One region of the Catenuloplanes sp. NPDC051500 genome, then DNA from elsewhere that is predicted to be linked to it. Evidence: riboswitches for the same ligand, from Rfam matches in the RefSeq annotation. Region 1 holds a riboswitch; each other region holds the start of a gene.
What was found. A riboswitch is a leader RNA that binds a small molecule or an ion and turns the genes downstream of it on or off. The one in region 1 is predicted to bind cyclic di-AMP.
Positions count from the first base shown of each region.

Region 2: another riboswitch for cyclic di-AMP. It lies ahead of ACIA8K_RS08305 (coiled-coil domain-containing protein); the one in region 1 lies ahead of ACIA8K_RS11075 (NlpC/P60 family protein).
Region 3: another riboswitch for cyclic di-AMP. It lies ahead of ACIA8K_RS01760 (C40 family peptidase); the one in region 1 lies ahead of ACIA8K_RS11075 (NlpC/P60 family protein).
Region 4: another riboswitch for cyclic di-AMP. It lies ahead of ACIA8K_RS14860 (NlpC/P60 family protein); the one in region 1 lies ahead of ACIA8K_RS11075 (NlpC/P60 family protein).

Region 1 is NZ_JBITDX010000004.1:388,981-394,307, forward strand. Features, by position in the region: gene ACIA8K_RS11065 (RNA polymerase sigma factor RpoD/SigA) at 1-809, shown strand, start outside; gene ACIA8K_RS11070 (DUF6642 family protein) at 999-1,619, shown strand; gene ACIA8K_RS11075 (NlpC/P60 family protein) at 1,677-2,711, opposite strand; cyclic di-AMP (ydaO/yuaA leader) riboswitch at 2,721-2,860, opposite strand; gene ACIA8K_RS11080 (DUF6232 family protein) at 3,679-4,113, shown strand; gene ACIA8K_RS11085 (helix-turn-helix domain-containing protein) at 4,248-5,072, opposite strand; gene ACIA8K_RS11090 (helix-turn-helix transcriptional regulator) at 5,180-5,327, opposite strand, start outside.
Region 2 is NZ_JBITDX010000003.1:376,588-381,914, forward strand. Features, by position in the region: gene ACIA8K_RS08295 (HAD family hydrolase) at 1-563, shown strand, start outside; gene ACIA8K_RS08300 (glycoside hydrolase family 65 protein) at 621-2,987, shown strand; cyclic di-AMP (ydaO/yuaA leader) riboswitch at 3,206-3,337, shown strand; gene ACIA8K_RS08305 (coiled-coil domain-containing protein) at 3,340-4,338, shown strand; gene ACIA8K_RS08310 (hypothetical protein) at 4,552-5,327, shown strand, end outside.
Region 3 is NZ_JBITDX010000001.1:420,935-426,261, forward strand. Features, by position in the region: gene ACIA8K_RS01745 (hypothetical protein) at 1-356, opposite strand, end outside; partial or broken gene rsmH (16S rRNA (cytosine(1402)-N(4))-methyltransferase RsmH) at 373-1,537, opposite strand; gene mraZ (division/cell wall cluster transcriptional repressor MraZ) at 1,700-2,131, opposite strand; gene ACIA8K_RS01760 (C40 family peptidase) at 2,628-3,128, opposite strand; cyclic di-AMP (ydaO/yuaA leader) riboswitch at 3,134-3,287, opposite strand; gene ACIA8K_RS01765 (MurT ligase domain-containing protein) at 3,668-4,888, shown strand; gene ACIA8K_RS01770 (hypothetical protein) at 4,881-5,327, opposite strand, start outside.
Region 4 is NZ_JBITDX010000006.1:214,590-219,916, reverse strand. Features, by position in the region: gene ACIA8K_RS14870 (NlpC/P60 family protein) at 217-1,080, shown strand; gene ACIA8K_RS14865 (LamG-like jellyroll fold domain-containing protein) at 1,207-2,022, shown strand; cyclic di-AMP (ydaO/yuaA leader) riboswitch at 2,160-2,334, shown strand; gene ACIA8K_RS14860 (NlpC/P60 family protein) at 2,397-3,335, shown strand; gene dcd (dCTP deaminase) at 3,492-4,079, opposite strand; gene ACIA8K_RS14850 (pyridoxamine 5'-phosphate oxidase) at 4,137-4,646, shown strand; tRNA gene ACIA8K_RS14845 (tRNA-Gly) at 4,699-4,769, shown strand.

The sequences.
Region 1 (5,327 bases):
AGGCGGGCCTTTACGCCGAGCACCTGCTCGACACCGATGAGCTTCCGAAGGGCGTTGCCCGCGAAGACCTCGAGCGCGTGGTCACCGACGGCGGCCGTGCGAAGGACGAGTTCATCCGCGCGAACCTCCGGCTCGTGGTCTCGATCGCGCGGCGATACGTGCGGTCCGGCATGCCGATGCTCGACCTGATCCAGGAGGGCAACACCGGCCTGGTGCGCGCGGTCGAGAAGTTCGACTACGAGCGCGGCTACAAGTTCTCGACGTACGCCACGTGGTGGATCCGCCAGGCGATCAGCCGGGCCATCGCGCAGCAGGAGCGCACCGTGCGTCTCCCCGTCCACCTGGTCGAGGACGTCAACCGCATGCGCAACGTCACCCGCCAGCTCACCCGTGAGCTCGGCGCCGACCCGGAGCCGGCGCAGATCGCGGCCTCGCTCGGCGTGACCGTGGAGCGCGTCGGTGAGCTGATCCGCTGGTCGCAGGACACGGTGTCGCTTGACACCCCGGTCGGCGACGACGGCGACACCAACCTCGGCGACCTGGTCGCCGACTCGGACGCGCCCTCGCCGGAGGAGATCGTTCTCACCGGCCTGGAGCGCCAGCGCATCGAGGGCCTGCTCAACCACCTGGACGACCGCTCCGCGGGCATCATGCGGGCGCGGTACGGCCTCGAGGACGGGCGCGAGCACTCGCTGACCGAGGTGGCCTCGCGGTTCTCGCTCTCCCGCGAGCGGATCCGCCAGCTGGAGATCCAGGCGCTCGGCCGGCTCCGCGAGCTGGCCCGCGCGGAGGGCCTCCAGGCCGCCTAGCGACAATCCCACCCCGACACCCCTCGGTGGTACGACACGAACCGGCCGGTCCCGATCACGGGGCCGGCCGTTGCGTTCGTCACTGTGCACGCTGGGCGGCACGCCGCTCACCGCGCGCGCGATGGGCACGGCGGCGCGGGGTGGGTATGGTCGCCTGCGGGTACGAATCCACAGCTCGGGGGAGGCCATGTGGCGCGCGGCGGCATCTTCTGTGTCGAAGGGCAGTGGCACCGGGACCTGTACGAACGAGGCTCGGTCATTCCCACCCTGGAGCTGTTGGAGCGCCTGCGCCGGATCCGGTTCATCTACCGGGACGTGGCCACGCCGGAGGAGCTGAGCTACTTCCTGGACCGGTGGCTGCTGAAGCAGTACAGCGACTACCGGGTGGGCTTCTTCGCGATGCACGGCGAGCCGGGCCGGCTCTGCCTCACCGACAAGTCCACGGTCGAACTGGACGACGTCGCGGAGCAGCTGGCCGGGCGGTGCCAGGACAAGCGCCTCTACTTCGGGTCCTGCTCGGTGCTGAAGGCCTCGGACGCGGTGCTGCAGGACTTCCTGGACGTCTCCGGGGCCGCGATGGTGTGCGGCTACACCCGGGAGGTCGACTGGGTGGACTCGGCCGCGTTCGAGACCGTGCTGCTTGACGTGCTCGCGAACGGCGCGCTTGTGAACGCGGCGGAGAAGCGGATGGGGTCCGGCCCCTGGCGGGAGCTGGCGGCGTACCTGGGCTTCCGGATCGTCTACGCCAACGGGCGCACCTGGCGGCCCGGCACGCGGCCCCGGGTGCCCGCACAGGCGACCGTGGCCTGACTGACGTGAAACAGGGCGGGGAGCTCGCGCTCCCCGCCCTGTCGTCGTCCTGTGGTGCTATCTGACCCGGCCGTACCCGTACGGCGGCATCATGTTCACCGGCGCGACCGAGACCACGTCGCCCGGCGTGGGAGCGTGGATCACCTTGCCGTTGCCGATGTAGAGGCCGACGTGCGCCAGGCTCCGGTAGAAGACCGCGTCGCCGGGCTGCAGCTGGGAGGCGGAGATGTGCGCCATCGCGTTCCACTGCATCGCGGCGTTGTGCGGAAGCGACTTGCCGGCCTTCGCCCAGGCAGACTTCACCAGCCCGGAGCAGTCGAAACCACCCGGGCCCGCGGAGCCGTAGATGTACGGCTTGCCGAGCTGGGCGTAGGCGAACTGCACCACGGCGCTCGAGCCGGCGGGTGCGCTCGGCGCCGTGCCGCCGCCCCCGCTGTTGTTGTTACCGCCGCCCCCGCTGTTGTTACCGCCGCCGCCGGTGTTGTCGGGGGCGGGCGGCGGCGGGGTGGCCTCGGCCTGCTCGCGGCCGTACGCGGCCTTGCGCATCGAGTAGAGGTTCTTCAGGTCGCCCTCGATGGCGCCGGCCCGCTTGTTGATCTCGTCGCGCTGCGCCTGCTGCTTCTTCTCGGCGGCGTCGAGCTTCGCCTTCTCCTCGGCGTACTGCGCTGAGGTGGCGGTGTACGTGGCGACCTGGGTGTTGCGGGTCTCGGCGACCTGCTCCAGCACGCTGAGGCCGGTGACCAGGTCCTTGCTGTCGGACAGCTCCAGCAGCGTGCCGGCGTCACCGAACCGGCCGGACTTGTACGCCCGGCTGGCCAGCTGACCGACGACCACCTTGCCGTCCTTGAGCTGGGCCTCCAGCGCGACGGTCTTCTCGCCGAGCTGCTTTGCCGCCGCCTGGGTGGCCTTCAGCTCTTCGTTGATCTTGTTGTAGGACTCGATCACGACCTCCAGCTCAGTGGCGGCCTTGTCGATCCGGGTCGTGAGTTCGGCGCTGGACGGGTCGGCGTGGGCGGCGGAGGTCGGGGCCAGGATGCCGACCGCCATGACCGCCAGCGCGACGGTGCGCAGAATCGCACGCGAAGCTGACAACGGGGTGAGCCCTTCTTCCGTGCCGCCTACCGGGTTAGCTGACGGATTCGGGCCAGAAGGTCGCCCTACCGCGCGAGCGCGGATTCACCCCGGTGGGACCTGTGGGTCCCCGGTTCGCCACGACGCCGTTCGCGAGGCCGGGCCAGATGGGCCTGGCATGGCCTGCGTCAAGCGGGTTCGGGAGGAGCGGCGCGGGGAGCGCCACCGTCCGGTATCCGGGCGATTCGGCGGCGCCGGGCTGGCGTCAATCCGGGGGGAGTGACTGTAGACCAGGTCCGGCGGAACCCACGGTAACGACCAATGGGGAGGATCGAAAGGGTGACCGTAGTCATTCGCGTGCTTTCGCCGGTTATTAGGCAAATATCGTGATAGCGGAGCGTAGCTGCGCGATATCCCCGCGTCATTGCCACGGAAGATCGTGGCCGTCTGGGTCCCAAAAGTGCGATTGGCGAGTATTTACGGGAGCGAGCCGGCCCGCTTTGCGGACAAAAGCGGCTGAAAGTGCCCGGATTGCGCGGCTCAACCCCGCTCTGACGGGTGGAAAACAGCCACCTGGCAGATTGCCCTCTTCCCATTTGTGGCGGGCGGTTGGGAGTATGGCGAGTGGGGAGGTCTCAGGGTTTTCCCGCAAGGGCAGCGGTTCTTCTTGCAGGAATGACCCGGCGATTTTCTCCGGCGCGCGCTGAGCTCAAAAGCGGTTTTCGGAGTCGCACCCACGAGTTCGGAAACCGGCCTCTGTTTCAGATCACTGTCTCGGGGGCGGGGGAGTTTCCACGACGACGCGGTGTGGTGGACCGGCGGCAACCGGATTTCACCACCCGCGATCGCCGTAAACAACAGACCAACTCCAGAGAGCCGCAGGAGGACTCGGATGGAGAATAGCGCTCGTTACTCGCCGCGTTCAACCCGTCGCTACGCATCTCCCGGCAATGCGCCACACAGCAGGGTCTCGTTCGACGCGGCCTCCGTGATCGTCACCGACCAGTACTTCGAGGTCGGCGGCCGACGGTGGCCGACAAGCGAGCTGGCCGGGCTGCGGACCGTGCGCGGTCCGTTCGACCCGCTCACCGTGCGTGCGGTCGCCGCTTCCGGAGTGAGCCTGCTGGCCGTTTTCGCGGCGCTCAGCTTCGGGAACGGCCTGCACGCGCTCGGCCCGGCGGCCTACGTCGTCATGGGGGCGGCCGCGTTCGTGCCGATGCTGCTCGGCGTGGTCGGCAACCGCGCCAGGCCGCGCGTCTTTGAGCTCTGGGGGGATTACCGGGGCATGAGCGTGCGGCTCTTCGTCAGCGACAGCGAACGACAGTACGGCCAGGTGTCGCGTGCACTGGTGCGCGCACAGGAGGTGGCGAGGCTCGGTGGCGTCAGTGCGCCGGTGTCGTCGATCAATCCGTACGCCATGTAAGTCAACGCAGGATGTCCGTGCCCTTGTGACAATGACCGACCGGGGTGTGGCGGCACGACACCACCCTTTCAGATAACCGTCCGAGGAGATCGGGGGCGCGCCTACCAAGGCGTGTCCCCGATCATCTGTGCCGGTTACCCGGGATCGTCCACGATCTGCTTTATCCAGGCCAGCGACTCGTCCGGATCAAGCGACTTCGCCCGCAGCTCGCGGAACATGTCGAGATAGGGGCGGACTTCCTCGGGGCGGTCGATCACCTCGTCGGAGACCGCGTTCTCGACGTACATCACGTCCTCGTCCGCCGGGTCCGGGAACTGGAGGATCGTGAACGGCGCCACCACCGGCGGCGGGCCCGCACTGAACGGCAGCACCTGGATCGTGATGTGCGGCGCCGTGCTCAGCGAGACCAGGTGGCTGAGCTGCTCCGGCGCCTGTTTGTGCGCCTGGGCGATCCGGTGCAGCACCGCCTCGTCGATGATCGCGATGATCTTCGGCGGGCGGGTCTTGTTCAGAATCTCCTCCTGCCGCTTCAGCCGCACGTCGATCCGGGTGTTCCGGTCGCCGGTCGGCAGCGGCGGCGTGCTGCGGGCCGCGTAGTCCCGGGTCTGCAGCAGCGTGGGAAGCGTGGTCGGCGCGAAGTAGAGCACCTCGACGCTCTCGTCCTCCAGGCCGATGTAGGCGTAGTAGGACGGGTTCACCCGGTCGCGCAGCGTCGACCACCAGGTGCGCAGCCGGGAGTTGCGGGCCAGCGAGAGAAGCTCCTCCACCCGGTCCGGCGCGGTGATGCCGTAGAGCGCGGCGAGCGCGCGGGCGTCGATCGTGGAGATGCCGACCGTGCCGGCCTCGATCCGGATCACCTTCGACAGCGACCAGTCCATCGCGGCCGCCACGTCGCCGCGGGTCTGTCCCGCGGCCTCACGCGCCGCCTTCAGCGCGTGGCTGAGTCGTCGCCGGCCCATCGAGGGCCCCTGCCGGGCGGCCGTCCGCCGCGCCGGCCGTGATCCGTGGCCCGGGTCTTCGCTCTGGTCGTGTGTCATCGCGTAACCGCATCCGCCTATATGTGCCCTCAGGCCATCTCGGTGACCATTTTGTTGATCATGGCGAGCGACTCGCTGGGGTCTAGTGCGAGCTTCTGCAGTCGGGCGAAGGTCTGCCGGTAGGTCTCGACCTCCGCGGGGTGGTCGACGAGCGCGACGGTCGGGGTGGTCTCGATG
Region 2 (5,327 bases), on a different contig from region 1:
GACAGCGGGCCGACGGCGTGCGTACGTTTCTCAAGTCCCGGGGCATCGAGCTTCCCGAGGGCACCCCTGATGACGCCACCGACGCCGAGACCGTCAACGGCATCGGCAACCTCAAGAACGTGCTGGTGCTGAAGTACATCGGCGAGGGCAAGGTGAAGGTGTACGACGGCTCGGTCACCTACCTGCACGCGGTGCGCGATGCGGGCATGCGGACCGCGGTCGTGTCCGCGAGCGCCAACTGCCGCGACGTCCTGCGCGCGGCCGGCATCGAGGATCTGCTGGAGGAACGGGTCGACGGTGTGGTCGCCCGTGCGGAGGGACTGCCCGGCAAGCCCGCGCCGGACACGTTCCTCGCGGCCGCGAAGAGGCTCGGCGTCGACCCTCAGAACGCGGCCGTCTTCGAGGACGCACTCGCGGGCGTGGAAGCCGGCAAGGCCGGCGGCTTCGGATTCGTGGTCGGAGTGGACCGGGTCGGGCATGCGGATGATCTCCGGGCCCACGGCGCCGACATCGTCGTATCGGACCTCGCCGAACTCCTGGACGGCGGCGAGTCCCCCCGGTAGGACGCAACCCGCCGGTGGTTCACCGACGGGCTCAGATCAACACTGAAAGGGATCACTGTGATCCGAGAGCGGGCTTATCCGGTCGAGCCCTGGCATGTCCGCGAGACACGGCTCGACCTCGACGTCCTGGCTCAGTCGGAGTCCGTGTTCGCGCTCTCCAACGGCCACATCGGCCTTCGGGCCAACCTGGACGAGGGCGAGCCGCACGGTCTGCCGGGCACCTACCTGAACAGCTTCTACGAGCTTCGGCCGCTGCCGTACGCGGAGGCCGGCTACGGCTTCCCGGAGTCCGGTCAGACGATTGTCAACGTCACGAACGGCAAGCCGATCCGGCTGCTCGTCGACGACGAGCCGTTCGACGTCCGCTACGGCGACCTGCAGTCGCACGAGCGCGTGCTGGACATGCGGTCCGGCACGCTTGAGCGCGAGGTCGAGTGGGTCTCACCGGCCGGCCGGTCGGTGCGGGTGCGCTCGACCCGCCTGGTGTCCTTCACCCAGCGCGCGATCGCCGCGATCTGCTACGAGGTCGAGCCGGTCAACGGCCCGGCCCGGGTGATCGTGCAGTCCGAGCTGGTGTCGAACGAGCAGCTGCCGCCGACCAAGCGTGACCCCCGGGTCGCGGCGCTGCTGGAGTCTCCGCTCGTGGCGGAGGAGCACCTGGTCCAGGACCTGGGCGGACTGCTGATCCACAGCACGAAGAACAGCCAGCTGCGGATGGCCGCCGCGATGGAGCACGTGGTGGAGACGGACGGCCGCCACATGGTCAAGACCGAGGGCAACCCGGACTGGATGCGGACCACTGTCGCCTGCATGCTCGAGCCGGGGCAGAAGCTCCGGATCATCAAGTTCATCGCGTACGGCTGGTCCAGCCGGCGCTCCGTGCCCGCGCTCCGTGACCAGGTCGGCGCCGCACTGGCAAGTGCGCGGCTGACCGGCTGGGACGGGCTGGTCACGGCGCAGCGGGAGTACCTGGACGCGTTCTGGGACCACTCGGATGTCAAGGTCGAGGGCGACCCGGAGGTGCAGCAGGCGGTGCGCTTCGCGCTCTTCCACGTGCTCCAGGCCGGCGCCCGGGCGGAGATGCGGCCGATCGCGTCGAAGGGGCTGACCGGCCCCGGGTACGACGGCCACACGTTCTGGGACTCCGAGACGTTCGTGCTGCCGGTGCTCACCTACACGCAGCCGGATGCGGCCAAGGACGTGCTCCGCTGGCGGCACGCCACGCTCGACCTCGCCAAGGAACGGGCCGAGACGCTCGGCCTGCGCGGCGCGGCGTTCCCGTGGCGGACCATCCGCGGGCACGAGACCTCGGCGTACTGGCCGGCCGGCACCGCGGCGTTCCACATCGCGGCGGACATCGCGGACGCGGCCCGCCGCTACGTGACCGCGACCGGGGACGAGGACTTCGAGCGCGACTACGGGTTCGATCTGCTGATCGAGACGGCCCGGCTGTGGCGCTCGCTCGGCCACCACGACCGGCACGGCCGCTTCCACATCGACGGCGTGACCGGCCCGGACGAGTACACGGCCGTGGTGGACGACAACATCTACACCAACCTGATGGCCCAGCAGAACCTCTACGCGGCGGCGGAGGTGGCGCTGAAGTACCCGGAGAAGGCGAGCGCCGCCGGCATCGACGAGGAGGAGATCGCGGGCTGGCGGGACGCGGGCGCGGCCGTGCACCTGCCGTACGACCACGAACTCGGTGTGCACCAGCAGTCGGAGGGCTTCACCCGGCTGCAGGAATGGGACTTCGAGGGCACGCCGCAGGAGAACTACCCGCTGCTGCTGAACTACCCGTACTTCGACCTCTACCGCAAGCAGGTCGTGAAGCAGGCGGACCTGGTGCTCGCGATGCTGTGGCGCGGCGATGCGTTCAGCGACGAGGAGAAGCAGCGCAACTTCGCCTACTACGAGGCCCGGACGGTCCGTGACTCGTCGCTCTCCGCCTGTACGCAGGCGGTGCTGGCGGCGGAGACCGGGCACCTGGAGCTCGCCCACGACTACCTGGGCGAAGCCGCGCTGATGGACCTGCACGACCTGCACAACAACGCGCGCGAGGGCCTGCACGTGGCGTCGCTGGGCGGATCGTGGATCTCGCTGGTGATGGGTCTCGGCGGCATGCGGGACCACGGCAGTCAGCTGTCCTTCAACCCCCGCCTGCCGGAGCGGATCACCCGGATGGAGTTCGCGCTGCTCTGGCGCGGGCTGCGGCTGCGGGTGGACGTACGCAGCGACGAGGTCACCTACTCGCTGCGGAACGGCACGGGTGAGAAAAGCATCACACTCGTGCACCATGGCGAGCTGGTCACCGTGTCCGCGGACAAGTCGGTGACCATGGCGATTCCGGAGCGCACCGACGTCGGGCCGGAGCCGCATCAGCCGGCCGGTCGCGCGCCGGCACGACGGTCAAGCTCTCTGTAGTCAGCCGATCGACAACTGGTCAGGATAGGTCGCCTCGGGAAACCGGGGCGGCCTATTTCCGTACCATTTAGATGTCGCTCTATGATTTAGGGTCATTGAGCGGGCACTTTCTGTGACTATAGGGTTTTCTTAAGTTTCGTGATCTTGAGCGTGGCTGTTTGTCGCACCTGGGTAGTCTTGCCGCCGGTTGTCATCAGCGGGCGCCGCACCGGCGCCAGTGACCACCACCGCCAAATCGCACAGCGAGTCGGGGAACCACGTTTGTGGGGTGAATCCGCGTCAAGCGGTAGGGGTGTCGTTCCCATCCCGAACCCGTCAGCTAACCCGGCCGGCGGTCCGAGAAAGGGACATGATGCGCCTACGGCGAATAGCGGTGCTTGCCGTGCTGCTGGCGAGCGGTGCCACGGCCGCGCTCGCGACGCCTGCCTACGCGATCGACGAGGGCGGCTCAGATCAGCTCAGAGAACAGCTCGACGCGGCCAGCAAGGGCTTCGTCGAGGCGAAGAACAAGCTTGCCGCCTCGGAGAAGCGCCAGAAGGAGCTGACCGAGGAGCTCAAGACCATCGAGTCGGACCTCGTGGTCCGGGAGAAGACTGTCGGCGAGCTGGCCGGCCGCACGTACCGCAACGGACGCCTCGCCCCGATGGTCGCGATTCTGAACGCGTCCGAGGGCGACGGGTTCATGGACCGCGCCACGTTGGTCGAGACCATGACGATCAACCAGGAGAAGCAGGTCCAGAACCTGGTCACCGCGAAGGACGAGGCCTCGCGTGCGAAGACTGCCATCGAGTCTGAGATCGGTGAGCAGAAGAAGCAGGTCGAGAACATGGAGAAGCGGAAGAAGCAGGCGGAGAGCGCGCTGAAGGCAGCCGGTGGCGGCGCCGCAGCGAACGTCGAGTCCGGCTCCGGTTCCGCCGCGGTCGCGGCGTCGGCCGAGCGCAATTCGGACGGCTCCTTCCCCTCCGAGGGCTGCACGGTGAACGACCCGACCCCGACCGGCGGCTGCATCACGCCGCGCCTGCTGCACGCCTACAAGCAGACGAAATCGGCGGGGTTCAACCACTTCGTGTCCTGCTACCGCAGCGCGGAGGACGGCGGCGAACACCCACGCGGCCGGGCCTGTGACTGGTCGGCCCAGGCGAGCGGCTTCGGCGGCGTCGCGGCCGGCTCGGACAAGGTCTACGGCGACAACCTGGCGAACTTCTACATCAAGAACGCGGACCGCCTCGGCGTGCTCTACGTGATCTGGTTCCGCCGGATCTGGCTGCCGTCGAGCGGCTGGCAGTCCTACTCGGGTGGTGGCAGCCCTTCGGGTGACCATACGAACCACGTACACCTATCGGTGATCTGATGTAGTTCAGGATCCGTTCGAGAACCCGCGGGATAAGCGCATCCCGCGGGTTCTTGCATATGTCACACGCATACAGGTTTGCTGATTTCCGGCGGTGGATAAATCAACCGACCGGGCGACCCGCACTTGACGGGACGCGACCGGCGCGGAACCGTTCAGAAGATCAGCGGGCGCGTCTTCACGGACGTGTGAGGGGAGATCCGGCGGATTGCGATGACAGACTCCGTTGACGAAAACGACATCTTCCAGGGCCGATGTACCGGCGGCCCGCTTGACGGCCGGACGTACGCCATCCGAAAGCCCGCGGGGTTCGTCCTCGCGGACAAGAGCACGGCGACCGGGTGGTACTACGACCGGGTGGACGACGGATTCCGGCTGCGTGCGGGCCAGCCCGTCCGGCTCCGCCAGCCCGACGTCGTCGCGATCGCGGCCGGCGACGACTACGACGTGATCGCCCCGCCGGAGGACCCGGACAGTCAGCCACCGCTGGCGCTTGCCGCGGCGAACCCGAACCCGGCACAGATCACGGCGGAGATCTGGCGCTTCTGGGGGCAGTTCGACGCGTTCGAGCCGTCCGTGCAGCTCGGCGGCGTCTACGCGGCCAAGCCGGGCTACCACAACTACCGCAACGCGCTCGCCACAAGCGACTATTCGCGGGCCGACGTGGCGAACGACAGGCAGGGCCCGGGCGACAAGGCCGCCGCGATCGACCTGACCATGTCCGACACGGCGATGCGCAAGTACACCACCCGGATGGACGTGGCATGCCGGGCGCGGGACGAGCGCCTGTTCATCGGCGGCGCGCCGATCATCCGGGAGTTCATCGGCACCAAGGACAGCCGGACGGTCTACTGCTACGTGCTCACCGGCGGCCGCGCGCTGGGCGTCGGGGCCGACGCCGGGCCGGACCCGGGCCGGGACGACACCCACCTCTGGCACCTGCACCTGTCGATCATCCGCCGGTTCGTCGCCACCCAGGACGCGCTCGA
Region 3 (5,327 bases), on a different contig from region 1:
GTCGCGCGGTCCTGGCGGCCGGCCCGGGTGGCCGCCCGCTCCTGCTCCGCCGCGATGCCGGCGGCGGCCGCCGCCCGCTCCCGGCGCTCGATGCGCTCAAGCGAGCTCAGTCGCTCGGCGCGCTGCGGGATCCCCTGGTCCGCCGCGCGGTTGTCCCCCGTGGACGGCGTGGCGGCCCCCCGGCCGCGTGCCGCGTTCTGCCGCTCGGCGCGACGCCCGGCCATGCCGCGGACGATCGCCTCCGAGCCCTCCGCCGGAGCCCACTGCGCCGCGGTCCGGCCCCCCGACCGCGGTGCGCGCTGCACCGTCTCGCGCCCGGCGCTGATGTCGCCCCGGTCGCGCTTGTTGACGCTCATGTTCCCTCCCCCTCAGTGTCTTCGTCCCGTCGTCTTCCCCTCGGGACGTGAAGTCCCTGGACACTGCGGAACCCCTGCCCGGCCCCCGCCTGCCCGCCGTCCTATCCGGACGACTCCGGCGCCCCCGCGCCGGACCGGCGTGACCTTCGGGGCCGTTCGCGGACGGCCCCGGTGTCCCCACCGGCAATGCGTTCCGCGGCCCGGAGTCGTACCGAGGCGGCTCGCGGGTTCTCCGCGACCTCCTCCTCGGTGGGCGGCTCCGCGCCACGGGTGAGAAGTCGCAGCGTGGGTCCGGTACCGGGAAGCTCGAACGGAAGTTCGATCGGCCCGGTACTGCGGGCTCGCGCTGCGAGTGCTTGCTTGGTGATGCGGTCCTCTAGCGACTGATAGGACATGACGACCACCCGGCCGCCAGGCGCCAACGCATCGAGAGCCGCCGGTAGCGCCGATTCAAGGGCGGCGAGTTCGCCATTTACCTCGATGCGTAACGCTTGAAACGTTCTTTTTGCAGGATTTCCGCCGGTACGCCGGGCTGCGGCCGGAATGGAGTCTCTGACCAGGTCTGCCAGACGCCGCGTCGACGTGATCCGGGAACGCCCCCGCTCCCGGACTATCGACGAGACGACGCGGGTCGCGAACTTCTCCTCGCCGTACACCCGCAGCAGCCTGACCAGTGCGCCTGGCTCGTAGTCGTTGACCACGTCCTCCGCGGTCACGCCACTGCCCTGGTCCATCCGCATGTCCAGCGGAGCGTCCTGGGAGTAGGCGAACCCGCGATCGGGCGCGTCGAGCTGCAACGAGGAGACACCGAGATCGAACAGAGCGCCGTCGATCTGCTCGAATCCGAGTCGCGCCAGCACCTCGGGCAGCTCGGACGAGACCGCGTGCACCAGGTGGGTGCGGTCGGCAAACCGGTCCAGCCGGCGGCGCGAGTGTTCAAGCGCCTCGGTGTCCCGGTCCAGGCCGATCAGCGTCAGCCGTGGGTTCGCGGTCAGGATCGCCTCGGCATGTCCGCCGAGACCCAGGGTCGTGTCCACATAGACCGGTTTCTCACCGGTCAGCGCGGGGGCGAGCAGCGCCAGGCACCGCTCCAGCAGGACGGGCACGTGCGTGCCGCGCGCCTGCCATTCCAGGCCCTCGGCCACGAGCTCCGGCTCGGGCACCCCCATGTCGACCCCCATCTGTGACGATTCGTTTCACGCAGTGCCCGCCAGCAGTGCGACGAAGACCGTACCGCCAGATCCCCATCCGCTCTCTTGGCGTCACCACCGTCGCGCCTGATACCGGGGAAGGGGTCTCAGGAGCGCCGAGCGGCTGGAGATCTCGCAGTACGGGTCCGATCGCTACAGACCGCCGGGTAGCACCCCCTCCCCGATGTCGGCGAAGTCGTCCTCGCTCTCCGCGAGATACGTCTCCCAGGCCTGCTTGTCCCAGATCTCGACCCGGGTGCTGGCGCCGATCACGACCAGTTCACGATCCAGCCCCGCGTACTCCCGGAGGAGGACGGGGATGGTGACGCGACCCTGCCGGTCCGGCACCTCGTCGTGTGCGCTGGCGAAGAAGACCCGGCTGTACGCCCGCGCCGCCTTGTGCGTCATCGGGGCGGTCCGGAGCTCCTCCGAGATGCGCTGGAACTCGGGCATCGGGAAGACGTAGAGGCAGCGTTCCTGCCCTTTTGTGATCACGACACCTCCCGCCAGCTCGTCCCGGAACTTGGCCGGGAGGATCAGCCGGCCCTTGTCATCCAGGCGCGGGGTATGGGTGCCGAGAAACATCGCGGCGCACCCCCCTCGCCCTCGACGGCGGCATTCGCGGTGCCGCAGATCACTCGGGCCGGCGGGCTCTCCACGACCCCGCCATGTGGCCCCACTTTACTCCACTTCCCTCCACCCGCAACCAGAAATGGCCCCTAGTCAAGGGGCATGACGGTGCAAAACAGCACGTCACGGAGGGTTGTCGAGGGTGGAGGGACTTGATCCAGTACGCCCGTCCGGTTTCCGACATCCGTTCGGATCGGCCTCTTCGCCGTACCCTTTATGGTGATTTTTCGGTCGGTTTTTCGGCGGTCTGCTGGGCGGCGGACGGTTGCGTGGAGGGAAGTGGAGGGAAATAACCGACACCCACCGTCCCCGTTCGTGATCTCTGAGCGACCGCTGCGAACGTCCCGGAAAACAAGTGTTCACTCAGACCGGGGGCAGGCGGCCGGGACACCGGCCCCTGCCGGACGCGGCAGGGGCCGGTAGATGTCACAGGCACGTAAAGCGGTCCATATCAGACTATTCGTCGGACCACGTAACTCCGCGACCAGATCCGGTGCTTGCCCACCCGCATACCCGGCTGCGGCGCGTCGTACATCCAGTCCCCGCCCGCGTAGATCGCGGTGTGGAACCCCTGCGCGCCGTGCCGGAAGACGAGCAGGTCGCCCGGGCGGGCCTGCGCCTTCGACACCGCGGCGCCGTAACGCTGCTGGCGGTCCGCACTGTGCGGAAGCGTGCGCCCGGCCGCCTTCCGGTAGACGTACTGCGTGTAGCCGGAGCAGTCGAAACCGCTCGGGCTCGCGCCGCCGGCCCGGTACCGCTTGCCGGCCAGGCTCTTGGCCAACGCGACGACCGCCGCACCCTTCTGCGAGGCCGCCGCGTCCGCCCGGTCCACACCTGTCAACTGACCGGCGGTGACACAGAGCGCGAGCAACGCCGCAAGCAACGCGAATCGGGGCACGGTGAAGCGCCGGACCGGCGTCGAGGAGGGCCGGACCGGGAGATGCGTCAACACGAAAGAAATCCTTTCGGCGCACCTGCGGGGTTAGCTGTCGGATTCGGGCGCCGAAACGTGCCCGGTCCGGCCTGACGCCGGACTTCACCCCAAGGCCCGCGATGCGAGCCGTCCTGGAACTGTGGTTCCCCCGCCCCTGCCCGTGAGTGCCATGTGCTGCGAGGGGTGTCGCGACGCCCGGGACGGGCAGGGTTCGGTGTGTCCCGCGGTCGGCGCGGCCGGTGGCACGACGCTTACCGGCTCGTCGTTTGTAGCGGACCACGGGAGCACGCCCCGGCCGCCGAATGATTACCCTCCGAGGTTGGCATGTCCGCCCCGCGACCCCGGTGTGTCCGGTGCCCGAAATGCGGCGCCGACCCGGACACGCTCCGTATATCGAAACCGGTGAAGCTTCCCACACAAATCGCTGTCACACGGATGCGCTCCGACGTATCGCCAGCGTGATCAATTGGTCCGCCCGGACAGCATGCAAGGGGCCGAACGAGCCGATCGTGAAGCGGTGCCGGTCCGGTAACCTCGCACGGGTGACGCAAGGCAACCTGCCCCTCCGCGCCAAGGTCGCGACCCAGGTCTCCCGCACCGCTGCCGCGCTCTCCCGCGCGGCCGGGCGGGGGGACGGGTCCGTGATCGGTGGCTGGATCGGGCTCAAGATCGACCCCGACCTGCTCGAGCACCTCGCCGCCGGCCGCGCCATCGCGCTGGTCTCCGGCACCAACGGAAAAACCACCACCACCCGGCTCACCGCGGCCGCCCTGGGCGTTCTCGGCCCGGTGGCGACCAACTCCTTCGGCGCGAACATGCCAAGTGGGCACACGTCCGCGCTCGCCAAGGCGGGCGCCACGCCGTACGCGGTGCTTGAGGTGGACGAGCACTACCTCCCCCAGGTCATCGAGGAGACGCGGCCGCGCGTGATCGCGCTGCTCAACCTCTCCCGCGACCAGCTGGACCGGGCCAAGGAGGTGGCGATGATCGCCCAGCTCTGGCGCACCACGCTTGCCAAGCACCCGGAAATCATGATCGTCGCCAACTCGGACGACCCGATGATCGTCTGGGCGGCCGGGAACTCACCCACAGTCACCTGGTTCAGCGCGGGACAGCGCTGGCAGGACGACTCCTGGGTGTGCCCGGAGTGCGGCTCGACAATCGAGCGCGCCGACGGCCAGTGGTGGTGCACCGGCTGCCCGCTGCGCCGCCCGCAGCCGCAGTGGGTCGTCGAGGACGACGGCGTACTCGACCCGAGCGGCGCCTGGCACCTCGTCCGCCTGCAACTGCCCGGCCGGGTGAACCTCGGCAACGCGGCCACCGCGCTCGCCGTAGCGTCCGCGTTCGGCATCCGGCCACTCCAGGCCGTGCCCACGCTCTCCTCGGTCGCCTCGGTGGCCGGGCGCTACGCGCAGGTCGACCGCGACGGGCGCAACATCCGGCTGCTGCTGGCGAAGAACCCGGCCAGCTGGCTGGAGGCCTTCGACATGGCCGACAACGCGCCCACGCTGCTCTCCATCAACTCCCGCGACCCCGACGGCCTGGACACGTCCTGGCTGTTCGACGTCGACTTCTCGCCACTGCGCGGACGGCAGATCCTGATCACCGGCGAGCGCGCCTACGACCTGGCGGTCCGCCTCGACGTGAACGACGTGCCGTTCCGGCACGTACGGACCTTCGGGGAGGCGATCGCCAGCGTGCCACCGGGCCGGCTGGAGGTCATCGCGAACTACACCGCCTTCCAAGACATCCGAGCGGAGCTGGACCGTGTCAATTAACCCGGAGTGGAGCACCCCCGGGCAGCCGCCCGGGGGGCAGAGCTGGCCGGCACCCCCGGTGCAGAGCTGGCAGCAGCCTCCGGCCGAAGGACAGCAACCCCCGCCGGGGTACGGCCAGCAGCCCGCATTCGGACAGCCGGGCACAGAGCAGCAGGCGGCGCCTTACGGTCAGCCGGGCGCCGGGCAGGGTTACGGGCAGCCGGGCGCCGGGCAGCAGCCGGTTTACGGGGAGCCAGGCTCGGGCCAGCAGCAGCCGGCGTTCGGGCAGCCCGGCGCGAGCCAGCAGCCGGTATTCGGGCAGCCGGAAGCAGGGCAGCAGCCCGCTTACGGGCAGCAGCCGGGCGCTGCGCAGCAGGCTTATGGACAGCAGCCGGAGTTCGGGAAGCAGCCCGGCTACGGACAGCAGCCCGACCTTGGGCAGCAGCCCGGCTATGGACAG
Region 4 (5,327 bases), on a different contig from region 1:
AGGCCTCGTCCCCCGCCGGCACCAAATCCACTCCTCGTCCGGCAGACCTCTCACCCCCCTCGGAGGCGAGCCCCGGTGACGCCCAGGCTCTCGTTGCGTCCCCATCGTCTTGCGACTCGTGCATTCCTCTCCACCGGCGCGGCTGTTCTCTTCAGCCTGACGCTCCTGGCCGCTCCCGCCCACGCTGAGCCCACCCTCGCGCAGATCGAGGCTCAGATGGACGAGAAATGGCAGGAGCTCGAGCCGACGATCGAGGAATACAACAAGGTCCACGGCGAACTCAAGGCCAACCAGAAGAAGCGGACTGAGCTGGAAGCGAAGATGCAGCCGCTCAACGACCAGATGAAGGTCGCGGTCGACAAGGTCGGCCAGCTGGCCAACGAGTCGTACCGTGCCGGTCCCGCTTCCGGCATCAACTCGATCCTGAAGACCAGCTCGCCGACCGCGCTGACCGACCAGCTCATCTACCTCGACCGGCTGGCCGAGATCGAGCGTGCGGACATCTCGGCCGTGACCACGGCCCGCAGCGAGATGGACAAGCAGAAGGCGGACCTCGACAAGGTCGTCTCCGACCAGGAGAAGCGGGACAAGGAACTCTCCGCGAAGAAGGCGGAGGTCGAGAAGGAGATCGACGCGCTCGAGGAGCTGCAGAAGAAGGCGTACGGCTCGGTGGCGAACGTGCCCAGCAGCGGTAGCACCTCCGGCGGCTCGTGCTCGGCATCCGGTGCCAGCGGTGCGGCGGCCACGGCCGTGGCGACCGCGTGCGCGCAGATCGGCAAGCCGTACGTGTACGGTGCTGCCGGCCCCGGCTCGTTCGACTGCTCCGGCCTGGTCGCCTACGCGTGGGGAGCGGCAGGCGTCGGCCTCCCGCACAGCACCACCGCGCAGTGGAACATGGGCACCGCGGTCAGCGCGGCCCAGGCCCGCGCCGGCGACGTGGTCTTCTTCTACAGCGGTCTGAGCCACGACGGTCTGTACCTGGGCAACGGCAAGATGGTGCACGCGCCGCAGCCGGGCATGTCCGTCGAGGTGCTGAGCATCAACGTGCTGCCGGTGGTCGGCTTCCGCCGCTTCGGCTGACGACTCGTTTTCTCAGGCGGGAGCCCTCACCGGACGGCCGGTGGGGGCTCCTGCTTTTGCATGATTTCCATTGAGGTCCCCGGTGGGTTCGCGAGCGGCACACCAGTCACTCCCCACAATGGTGGAATGTCCGAATCATACGTAATTTGGGGCAGGCTGACCGGCCGGGTGGCCGTGACTGCCGCCGGGGGTGCGGTCCTCGCGCTGCTGGCCGGCGTGGCCGTGACCTCCGACCAGGCCCCGCCGCCCGTCCCCGCGGCGTCGATCACCACAGTCCCCGCCTCCGCCGTGGCGCGTGCGGTGCGCGCGCCGGTCGCCGTGCGCTACACCTTCGACGGCGGCGCGGGCAAGCAGGTCATGGACGCCTCCGGCCGGTACGCGCTGCGGGCCAGGGCCGCGGTCGGCGGGACGCTCGGCTTCTCCCGGCACGGCGCCGGCTGGGCCGCGGTCTTCCCGGCACGCTGCACCGCGCTCCCGCAGAACTGCCCGCGCACGATCCTGGAGGGTGGCGACCCGGCCGCGCTCAACCCCGGCGTCCGGCGGCTCCAGTACGGCGCTGCCGTGCTGATGCGGCCCGCCGACACCGCCGACGGGGCGAACGTGGTGCAGAAGGGCTTCTCCGTCGGCGGCGGCACCCAGTACAAGCTTCAGGTCGACGGTGTCGCCGGGCGGCCCAGCTGCGTCGTGGCGAGCCCGACCCACATCTACCGGGTGGTGGCGCCGGTACGGGTCGCGGACGGCCGCTGGCACGCGCTCGGCTGCACCCGCGCCGGCGCGGCGCTGGCGATCAGCGTGGACGGCGTGGCGCGCGGGTCCACGAAGCTGCCGGCCAACCTGTCCATCGTCAATGCGGAGCCGCTGAGAATCGGCGGTAAGAGCGTGACCGTGAACAACGATCAATATGCGGGCCTGGTCGACGATGTATATGTGACTATCAATTGACAGACAGTTTCCTAACGTAGTGCGACTGCGTTTGTACGTACCGATTTATGGGTTCGATCCGCTTGCGGTGCCCGTTTTGCCTCTCTAACCTTGGGTTCGCCGGGCTCGATGAAGGGCGATCACCCCCGATCGACGCGAGCCCGACACCGCTGAGTCGTCCATCAGGATGAACCGGGGACCCAAGCAGCACGTGGGGTGAATCCGTCGGTCACCACCGACGGTAGGGCGATGACCCTGTGATGAGCGCTACTGCACCGGCCTCATCACGCCCGAACCCGTCAGCTAACCCGGTAGGCGGTCAGGGACACAAGGGAGCTTTGACTTCGGTGGCAGGTATTGCTGCGCTCCGAAATCGGTCCGTCATAGTCGGCGCGATGTCCGCCCTGGCCACCGTGATGGTGGTCATGCTCGGCGGTACCGCTGCCCATGCCGAACCGTCCGTGGCCGAGGTGGAAAAGCAGATCGACGAGGCTTGGCATGATCTTGAGCCGACGATCGAGAAGCACAACTCGACACGCCAGGAGCTGGACAAGAAGAAGAAGCAGGCCGACGCGCTCGGCGTGAAGATCCAACCGCTCAAGTCGCAGGTCGACGCGGTCATGGGCCGGGTCGGCACGATCGCCGCCGAGGAGTACAAGAGCGGCCCGGCGAGCGAGATCGGGTCGATCCTGATGACCGGCTCGCCGACCACGTTCACCGACCAGCTGGAGATGCTCGACCACTTCGCGCGTGTCCAGAGCCGGGACATCGCCCAGGTCGTCGCGCTCAAGGAGCAGCTGGAGTCGGAGAAGGCGCCGCTCGACGCGCTGATCGTCGACCTCACCAAGCAGGAGGCCGAGCTCGCCGCGAAGACCACGGAGATCAACGCCAAGGTCGACGAGCTGCAGGACCTCCGCATCCAGGTCTACGGCAACGGTGGCGGCGGCTCGCTGGCCCCGGCGCCGTGCCCGTACGAGTACCCGGGCGGCAAGCGCAGCACCGTGGTCAAGTTCGCCTGCGCACAGATCGGCAAGCCGTACGTCTGGGCCGCCGCCGGTCCGGACGCCTTCGACTGCTCCGGCCTGATGCTTGCGGCGTGGAACAAGGCAGGCATCTCGTACCCGCACAACGCGGCCGCACAACGCGGGCTGATGAAGTCCGTGAGTAGGGCGAACCTGCAGGCCGGCGACTTCGTCTTCTACCATTCCGACCTGAGTCACGTCGGCATGTACGTGGGGAACGGCTGGGTGGTCCATGCGCCCAACCCCGCGGAACCGGTGCGGATGATGAAGATCGACGCGATGGAGATCCACAGCTTCGGCAGTCCGCTCTAGCAGCGCCTCGCCACAGCTACTACGCGAGCGGGAAGATCAGTCCTCTGATCTTCCCGCTCGTTGCTTTTCCCGGCCACCGCGGAACCGGTGCCCGCGGGAGCGTGCGGGCCGCGACCACCCACAGAGTGGGTATATCCGGATCTTGATCTTCCGGGTCTATTCCGCAGACGCGGTCGGCCAGGTGCGCCAGTTGCGCCAGGCGCGACTCGGGGTCGGGCCGCGTTGTCCCTGGTAGCGGGAGCCGTAGACCTCGGAGCCATACGGGTGCTCGGCGGGCGACGACAGCCGGAAGATGCACAGCTGCCCGATCTTCATGCCCGGCCAGAGCATGATCGGCAGGTTCGCCACGTTCGACAGCTCAAGCGTCACGTGGCCGCTGAACCCCGGGTCGATGAACCCGGCCGTCGAGTGCGTCAGCAGACCCAGCCGGCCCAGGCTGCTCTTGCCCTCCAACCGCCCGGCCAGCTGATCGCCGAGCGAGATGACCTCCAACGTGGAGGCCAGCACGAACTCTCCCGGGTGAAGCACGAACGGCTGCCCCGCCGGGACGTCGACCTCCGCGGTCAGCTCGTCCTGCTGCACCGACGGATCGATGTGCGTGTACAGATGGTTGTTGAAGACGCGAAAGAGCCGGTCAAGCCGCACGTCGATGCTGGACGGCTGGACCAGCGCGGCCTCGAACGGATCGAGGGCCAGCGTGCCGGCCTTGATCTCAGCGACGAGGTCCCGGTCGGAGAGGAGCATCCGGACACCCTACCTTTTGGCCTGGTTGTTCGAACGTGTGTTCGATAGGATTGCGGCATGGCTACCTGGACCACATTCGCCGCTCAACAACCCGGACTGGCCACCGCCATCCGTTCCCTCATGCAGCAGTACGGTCCGGGCCTCGGCTACCTCGCCACCGTCCGCTCCGACGGCGGCCCCCGCGTCCACCCCGTCTCCCCGGTCATCACCGCCGAGGGCCTCTTCTGCTTCATCGTCGACTCCCCCAAACGCCGCGACCTCGACCTCGACGGCCGCTACGCGCTGCACAGCTTCCCGCCCGAGGACAGCGACGACGAGGCCTACCTCGCCGGCTACGCCCACCCGGTCACCGACATCGCCCGCATCCACCGCCTCGCCGGCGACCTCCGCGCCGAACCCCACGTCGACTGGCGCCTCTACGAATTCACAATCGACGTCGCCATGCTCGCCCGCCACGGCCGCGGCGGCGCCACCCCCCTGGCCGCCAACGCCAACGCCCGCCCCGCCGTCCAGGTCTGGCGCGACCACGCCCCAAGCGTCGAAATCGTCATCGGCGGTGCGGCGTGAGGATGGCGCTCGCGCACCTGTCGACCAACCAGGTAGAGTGAGGCGGCACCTCGCGGGTGTAGTTCAATGGCAGAACATCAGCTTCCCAAGCTGACAGTGCGGGTTCGATTCCCGTCACCCGCTCAGCGAACAAAGGCCCAGGTCAGCGGTACGATCCGCAGCCTGGGCCTTTGTCTTTTTGATCTTTTTTTGGGGCTCGTGCCCCCAGGTTCCGCGTGTCCTTCTCCTTCGCGTCCCCCACGAGCTTGCCGAGCGCATTGGCGATCCTCCGATCACGGCCGGCGGTCTTGTGCATGTAGATCAGCGCAGCCCGACTAAGTGGCCATCCGGTTCATCGGGTCTCGCGGCGTCGCGCCGGACTCGGCCGCGCAGGTGTTCCCGGTGGTGCCGGAGGTCGTGAAAGTGCAGACCGGGGACGCTGGCCTTCTCGGTCGCCTCTGATGTGGTCGAGGCACACAAGCAAGCGACCCGCATCCAGGAGGCTGAATGCGGGCCGCGCGGCGGACCGGCACAACGAGGGAGGGGGAACGCCGAGCGCGTTCGCTCCCGGCCGTTGCACCGCGGCGAGCGCAGGATTCGCCGCGGCTGCCATGTGGTCCGCGTGATGAACTTAATCGACTAAGGCGGCGACTGTCGTCCTGCGTACTTCGATTGGGTTACCCGGCAGGCCCCTCGATCGCT